One region of the Pseudoalteromonas sp. JC3 genome, then DNA from elsewhere that is predicted to be linked to it. Evidence: predicted binding sites of a transcription regulator. Region 1 holds the regulator's gene; the other holds the start of a gene.
The links. Region 1 encodes LexA, which represses DNA repair genes until DNA is damaged. Its sites were predicted from a motif close to TACTGTATNNNNATACAGTA; they were not measured.

Region 2: the regulator LexA is predicted to act here: its motif matches at 1,664-1,683, upstream of QSH61_RS05680 (DNA topoisomerase III).

The regions. Positions count from the first base shown of each region.
Region 1 covers NZ_CP127855.1:3,996,292-4,000,510, forward strand. The annotation lists gene ctaD (cytochrome c oxidase subunit I) at 1-463, opposite strand, end outside; gene coxB (cytochrome c oxidase subunit II) at 463-1,605, opposite strand; gene lexA (transcriptional repressor LexA) at 1,966-2,580, opposite strand; rRNA gene rrf (5S ribosomal RNA) at 3,699-3,812, opposite strand; rRNA gene QSH61_RS17465 (23S ribosomal RNA) at 3,981-4,219, opposite strand, start outside.
Region 2 covers NZ_CP127855.1:1,379,894-1,384,112, reverse strand. The annotation lists gene QSH61_RS05680 (DNA topoisomerase III) at 1-1,654, opposite strand, end outside; gene QSH61_RS05675 (methyl-accepting chemotaxis protein) at 1,758-3,872, opposite strand; gene QSH61_RS05670 (Na+/H+ antiporter subunit G) at 4,090-4,219, opposite strand, start outside.

The sequences.
Region 1 (4,219 bases):
TATTGTCATTGCTGTACGTTGTAGATAGTGGCGCATAAAAAGTCCAACCGAAAGCAGGCCCGCCGCCTTCCAAAAATAATGACATCAGTAAAATTGCAAATGCAAAGGGTAGTATCCAAAAACTCCAGTTATTCATTCTCGGTAACGCCATATCAGGAGCACCAATCATCATTGGGATCATCCAGTTGGCAAGACCTGTAAATGCGGGCATTACTGCGCCAAATACCATTATTAGTCCATGCACTGTCGTCATTTGATTAAAAAAATGCGGATCTACAAGCTGTAACCCAGGTTGGAAAAGCTCGGCTCGGATCACCATCGCCATAGCACCGCCAATTAAAAACATGGTTAGTGAGAACAATAAATACAGTGTTCCAATGTCTTTATGATTGGTGGTAAACAGCCAGCGCTTTAAGCCTTTGGGAGCTGTATGGTGTGAATGTTCGTCTACGATGGCACTCATTACTTACCCTCCTCTAGTGTATCTATCTCACGCTGTATTTGGCTTGGCTGAATAACATCGCCAGTGTCATTACCCCAGCTATTTCTTTTATAGGTGATCACCCCCGCGATCTGCTTAATTGTTAATTGCTTTGCGAAAGATTGCATCGCAGTTCCTGGGCGGCCTAAAAGTAGAATATCTATATGAGCTTTAATATCTCCAGTGACGACTTTACTTCCTTTCATTGCAGGGAAGACTCCTGGTAGCCCAAGCCCAGTTGGTTGATGGCAAGCTGCGCAATAAGCCATGTAAGTTTGTTCCCCAACCTCCATTAACTCTTCTTTCGAAAGAGTTTGTTGCGCAACTGCCTGTGACTCCGCCTCTGCTTTTGCTTTTTCAGCTTTAGCATCGTTAAGCCAACTATCAAATTTATCAGGACTTACGGCCTCGACGACGATTGGCATAAAGCCATGATCTTTGCCACATAATTCAGCACATTGGCCTCTATAAATTCCCTCATCGTTTACCTTTGCCCATGCCTCATTTATAAATCCCGGATTGGCATCCTTCTTCACCGCAAAATCAGGCACCCACCAAGAATGGATGACATCATCCGAGGTCATCAAAAAGCGGACTTTCCTATCTGTAGGAATAACTAAATGCTTATCAACTTCAAGCAGGTAATTTTCATTTTTTTCTTTAAGATCACTAATTTCATCTTTCGAAGTAGAGAGCAAAGAATAGAACTCAACATCATGCCCCATATACTCATAGTGCCATTTCCACTGAGAGCCTGTGACCTTAATGGTCAGATCAGCTTTACTCGTGTCTTCCATAGCAATAAGCGTTTTTGTGGCTGGTATTGCCATACCAATGAGTATCAGGAAGGGAATTGCAGTCCAAAGTATTTCCACTTTGGTGCTTTCATGAAATTGCGCCGCAACGACGCCTTTTGACTTTCTGTGTTTTATAAGCGCCCAAAACATAATCCCAAATACAATCACTCCAATGACACAACATATTAGAAATATGGTCATGTGAAGCTCATACACTTGATGACTAATGTCTGTAACACCTTGCCTCATATTATAAGCGCTGTTAGCAAGTGAGGGCATGGCGATTAGCACCGCGATGAATGCTACAACTAATCGACAAATTTTCATTTGACGTCTCCTTCAAGACAACTCGTGGTTGTCTCTTGTTATTATTGGATGACTGTCATATTGTCTATTTGTACATAGACTTACTGCACGACTATTAACCAATTAGTCAAAAAACAAACAAATTGCAAGATTTTCGAGAAGACCGACTTTAGAATCAAAACTGGGGACTATAGGGAGTAAAACGAAGAATGATGAAAAATAGTGTATAAAGATCAGAAAACTAAAAATATTACTAAATGATTAAAGTCACTATAATTATCTAACTTTCACACAGTTAGAAAAGTTAATTATTACTTTCTAAACAAAATATAGTTAAAGCAAGCGCAACTTTATATTTAACGCTACGCTCGCTCTCATAAACTACATCCAGTCTGCACTTCGGATAACACCGACAGCTAACCCTTCAATGGAGAAATTTTGATGTTCTAGATCTACTTCAATCGCTTTAAATTCTTCATTCTCAGCATGTAAAAAAACTTTCTTTCCTTTCTTTTCAAGGCGTTTAACAGTCACATCTTCTTCTACACGAGCAACTATCACTTGCCCATTTTCTGCCACTTGAGTTCTGTGAACAGCCAATAGGTCACCATCTATAATACCAATATCCTTCATGCTCATACCATTAACTCTCAAAAGGTAATCAGCATTAGGTTTAAAAAAACTAGCATCTACATTACAGTGGCTTTCTACATGTTGCTCTGCCAAAATAGGCTCACCAGCAGCAACACGACCAATAATAGGCAAACCAAGTTGTTCTGATTCATCCTCTACAAGTCGAATCCCTCGGCTTGCGCCTGGGACCATTTCGATAACTCCCTTTTTCGCAAGCGCTTTCAGGTGCTCTTCCGCTGCATTTGCACTCTTAAAACCCAAAGCATCAGCTATTTCAGCACGAGTTGGAGGCATGCCTGTATCTTTTATGAATACTTTTATTAATTCAAAGATTTGTTCTTGTCGTTTTGTTAGAGGACGCATTAACTGGTATTCCATACAGTGGTTTATTTACTGTAAGTATATACAGCTCAAAAAAAATCGCAAATGTTTCTTTCTTCGCCATATTTTAAGTGTATTTATTGATAGCATTAATTAGATCAGCATTAAACAAGAAGCTTCAGAGCATAACCTACGACTCTACGAAATAAGGATTATTAAGTTTTAGGGCTGATAAATCACCTCCTACCATTTTGCACTGTGCTGATACTGTGGTAAGAGTGAGTTTATCTCGCGAGGTTTTCTATATCCCAAACAGCAAAAAACCCTTCGCATTACTGCAACGGGTTTTGATGTACATGGTTTTTTGCTGGAACTTCATTGCAAGCCATCGGCGGGTAAACCGCCTCCTACCAGAATGGCTTACTTTATGGCAGCAGGCTCATGTTGTGGGAGCGAGTTTATCTCGCGATGTGTTGATTGGCTTGTGAGGGTTTCTATATCTCAAATCTCTATACCCCAAACAGCAAAAAACCCGTCGCATTACTGTAACGGGTTTTTATGTGCATGGTTTTTTTGCCGGAACTTCATTGCAAGCCATCGGTGGGTGAACCACCTCCCACCATGTTGCACTGTGCCTATACTGTGGTAGGAGCGAGTTCACCTCGCGAGGTTTTTTCCAGAACTTCATTGCAACCCCTCGGCGGGTAAACCACCTCCCACAATGTTGTACTGTGCTGATACTGTGGTGGGAGTGGGAGTAGGAGCGAGTTTACCTCGCGAAATTTTCAAATCACACATAGCAAAAAACCCGTCGCATTGCTGCAACGAGTTTTGATGTACATGGATGTTCGAATGTCGATGAAGTTCATGGATGAACGCTTTTCATCAACCTCTTATTTAGCCCTGGCTCGCTACGAAGTAGGATGTTCTCATTTTTTAAATAGAGAGTCACATGGGTGATCCACACTATCATTGACCGGGGCCGACCCTTCGGCTGTTTTGTTTCACTTCTGAGTTTGGGTGACGAGAAACCGAAGCACCGCTTCGCAGTTCGAGGAAGTGAGCGCAAGGACGCGCGAAGGGGAGATGCTACATGGAAGTACTTTACCCCAAACAGCAAAAAACCCGTCGCATTGCTGCAACGGGTTTCTCTTATTTGGCCCTGGCGATGTTCTACTTTCACATGGGTAATCCACACTATCATCGACGCTGTTTTGTTTCACTTCTGAGTTCGGCATGGGGTCAGGTGGGTCCAAAACGCTATAGTCACCAGGAAATTCTGTTCATCAATGAAGTCTCCTTCATCAATGTAAATCTGGGAAAAAGCTATTAAATTCTTTTGTCTACTTTAGTCTATTAACTTCTGTTAGCTAAGGCCTCCATGGATGGAGGTCATGCTAGGAATTGTCTGGAACAATTCTAGTAAACCACTTTGGCGTTGTATGGTTAAGCCTCTCGGGTAATTAGTACGAGTTAGCTTAATGCCTCACAGCACTTCCACATCTCGCCTATCAACGTTGTAGTCTTCAACGGCCCTTCAGTTGACTCTAAGTCAAAGTGAGAACTCATCTCGAGGCCTGCTTCCCGCTTAGATGCTTTCAGCGGTTATCAGTTCCGAACGTAGCTACCGGGCAATGCAATTGGCATCACAACCCGAACACCAGCGGTTCGTCCACTCCGG
Region 2 (4,219 bases), 1.7 Mb from region 1:
GCGCCGTAGAATATATCGTCTTACCTTCTCGTCTAAGAAACTGCCGTCTAAACAAAAGCTCAATAATTCCGGCCCGCGTCGCCTCAGTGCCAAGCCCATCAGTGTCTTTCAATACCTTTTTGATAGATTGATCGGAAACAAACCGTGCAATACCTGTCATCGCACCTAATAAGGTAGCTTCAGTGTAATGCTTTGGCGGCTGAGTTTGTTTTTCTTTAACTTCACCTTTCTCGCATAAAAGTTGCTCTCCCACCTGTAACTCCGGCAATAGGCTTTCTTTCTCGACCTCATGACCTTTAAACAGTATCTTGAATCCTTGATCTGTTATTTGCTTCGCTTGTGCTTTGAATTGACCACCACTAATCTCCAACTCCACTTTAGTTTCGTTGTAGCGGTAGGGGTGAAAGAATTGCGCAAGATACTGTACAGAGATGAGTTGATAGACCTGTAACTCTCTATGCCCAAGCTGAGCACTGCGGAGCTTTTTAGTGGTTGGAATGATAGCGTGATGCGCTTCTACCTTTTTATCATTCCAACACGCTCCTTTTAGATTCATGTCAGCTAACTTAATAAACTTACTTTCTATTCCCTGATTGTGCTCGGCAGCCGCAATGACTTGCTCTCTTTCAACAAAATGTTCTTGTGGTAGATAACGGTTATCTGATCTAGGGTAAGTGATCAATTTATGTTTCTCATAAAGTGCCTGACAAATATCCAACACTTGCTGAGCCGATAAACCGTAGCGCTTATTTGCGTCAATCTGCAAAGAAGAAAGGTTATAGGGTAACGGCGGGTTTATCTTTTTTGGTTTTGTTTCAACCTTATTTATTGTTGCTTGCTTTTGACTGATCCGATCCGCAACGTTTTCGGCTAAGGCCTTAACCAGAACACGCCCATCTTCGTCCATATAGGGCTTACATGCTTCACTTGGTACCCACTTAGCTTCAAAAACACCCCAATTTGGTTTATTGATGTGTGCAATCACCTCATAAAATGGTTTAGATACAAAGTTCTCTATTTCTAGATCTCTTCTAACAACCAAACCAAGTACCGGAGTTTGCACTCTGCCAACCGACAAAACAGTATTCACTCCCGCTTTTTGCCCGGCCAACGTAAATGCTCTGGTTAAATTCATCCCAAATAGCCAATCCGCTCTAGCTCTTGCAAGTGCAGATACACTTAAAGGAACAAATTCTTGATTAGAACGTGTCGAAGCCAATGCCTTTTTCACAGCTTGTGGGTTTAAATCACTGATCAACAAGCGTCGGATCGTTGCTCTTTTCCGTTCAGGCAAGTTTACAAATTGAAATACTTCGTCCACGAGCAATTGCCCTTCTCGATCAGGATCTCCAGCATGGTAGATTTCATCGGCTTTTGTGAGTAACTTTTTTAAAGTGCTAAGCTGCTTTTTTGTTTTTGGCTTTGCTTTGAACTGCCATTGAGTCGGCACGATTGGTAGATCATGAAACTGCCATTTTTTGTATTTGACGTCGTAGTCTTCAGGTTCTGCTTGTTCCAACAGGTGACCTATACACCAAGAAACCACATCACCATTCGCGACTTCTATATAACCATCTTGTTTTTTATGTGGTTTTGGTAAGACATCGGCGATTGCTCGGCCTAAAGAGGGTTTTTCTGCGATATAGAGTTTCATGATTAGCTTAACTGTATATAGATACAGTTATCATAGTGAATTTTGACGAAAAACACCATAGCTGCAAAGAGACTGTCTCCAGTCTCTTTGCAAACCAACAAACTTACGTTCTTAATAAATTAAGTTGCTTATGTTTTTGTTCGACTATCAGCGTCATTGAACTGGCCGCTTGCTCTACTTCATCTGCAAACTTCGAAAGCTCAGCAGCGGCATCTGAAATGCCCGTCGTATTCGTATTAATTTCTTCGGTAACCATACTTTGCTCTTCCGCAGCCGTAGCAATTTGTGTTACTTCGTTAGAAATGCTTGTCAGCTCAGCAACTAGCGTACTCATTAACCTAGCCGATTCTTGGCAATAACTCACTGCGTCTTCACCTAGCTGCACAGAACTCTCAATGATCCGGCCTGAGTTCGCGACTTCACTCTGTAGGTTATCTATTAGTTTACTAATGTCGTCCGTCGATGCTTGTGTTTTTGACGCCAAAGCTCGAACTTCATCTGCAACAACCGCAAAACCACGCCCTTGCTCCCCTGCCCTTGCCGCTTCAATTGCCGCGTTTAAGGCCAGTAAATTAGTTTGCTCTGCAATAGCTCTGATCACTTCTAGTATTTTAGAAATATCATCACTGCGCTCAGATACCTTCACGACCGCTTGTTTTGCATCAATGACTTGATCCGCCATTGATTGCACCGTTTCGGTCGTTTTAATGATGCTTTGTTCGCTTTGCTGAACTTGATCTGCGGCCTGATTCGTACTTGCAGCCGCTTTTTCCGATGCCCGAGCCACCTCTGAAGCAGTTGCACTGAGTTCGTTAATTGCAGTAACTACGCTATCTATTTCTAAGTGCTGATTAGCGACTTTGTTTTTGATGTTTATCGCGGCTTCTGTTGTTCGATGCGACTGCTCGTAGGAAGATTCAGCAAGACCTTTGAGGTCATCAATCATCTTTCGTAGTTTATCAGTAAAGCGGTTAAAGCCATGTGCCAAGGCAATCAACTCAGCATGATGACTCACTTCTAGTTCATGCGTTAAATCGCCTTCGCTAGAAGCTAAGTTCTCTACCCGCTCCTGAATATGCGTAAGCGGGCCGATAATTGTGTTCACTAATACCACCGCAATGGCAATGCCAATAACAGCAATAACAATACCGATAATGAGCATCCAGCGACCAACGGAGTTTGTCGACTCCTCCAGCTGACTTTGCAGCGTTGTAGCAGAACTAAGTGCAATTGCCTTAGGTAGTTCGATTACTAGAGACCAAGTGGTGTTTGGTAACGCAATTTTAATCGGTACCGCTACGACTAAGTCTTCACCAAGCTCTTTAATCCCAGAACCTGTGTGCAGCGATTTTAACACCTCAGCCCTATCTGACTTTGTCGACTCAGCAAGTGGGCGGGCTAAATTCTTGTAGTGACTAGAACCCACAACAAGACCCAACTCACTTAACAAGGTTACCTTAGCGGCTCCTGAGTAAAGCGAGTTTGAGAGCTCGTCGACCATGGTTTGGAAAATCGGCAAATTTACATCCACGCCCACTAGGCCTCTAAATTGACGATTGACCACGACTGGTGTGGTCAATGAGGTCATCAGCATTTTGTTGCCCGGAGAAATTTCATATAAATAGGGCTCCATGATACACGGCGCCACTTTATCTTTTGCGCACAGATACCACTCGGCTTCTCGTAGGCCAAACTCATTGATTGCATCGGCATATTTTTCTTCTGCCGACTCAACTTTTTGTTGCATCGGACCATTGGCTTCTTGAGTAAAGTAGAGCTCTAAGGTACCAGCGCCCGGCACAGAGTGACTCGAACCACCTTGATTACTGGCATCATTGCCATCGTAACCATTCGGTTCAAACTGTGCATACATAGAAGACACAAAGCGATTTTGCTTTAGCGCACCATTGACAATTTCTTGCACTTGTTCACGGCTCAGAGGATCCTGCTCGGCGGTATGAGATAGTACACCCGCCAAAGTATAAGGAACACGATAGGCTTCATTGATAAAGCCAGCCACACGTTGCCCATATTGATTGCCTTTAGCGATAAGACCTTGGGATATTTCATCATAAATCGCTTGTTGGACCCCTTCACTTTGCTTGGTATTTTCTGCTGCAAGGTGAAACCACATTGTTGTCACTAATATAACAACCAAACTCGTTACTAATGCTGTTACAAAGAATAAGAGTTTGTTTTTAATCGAAGCTTGTTTCATAACATTCCCAGTTTTTAGACTTAGTATGCAAACAAATTGCACTGCACGTTCATCATCAACTTGATAAAACGAGTGACCCCTATTTTTATCGGCGACTATGAAGTCTTTTTTAACTGTAGCAAAAAATTTAATAACGTACTGAAATTTATGATGCTTGAGTGGGATTATTTAGGGAATAAATTATAAAGTGATGGGTAAAAAAAATAGCGCCGAAGCACTATTTTTTTATCTTGTCTTTGCCTGTCGTCTTTTCATTACTCGGCAAGCGGTGATGTATTGCTGACTTAATCAGCATATATCCAGAAATAGGGGCAGTGAGCAGCAAAAATATTGAAATCAAGATTTCC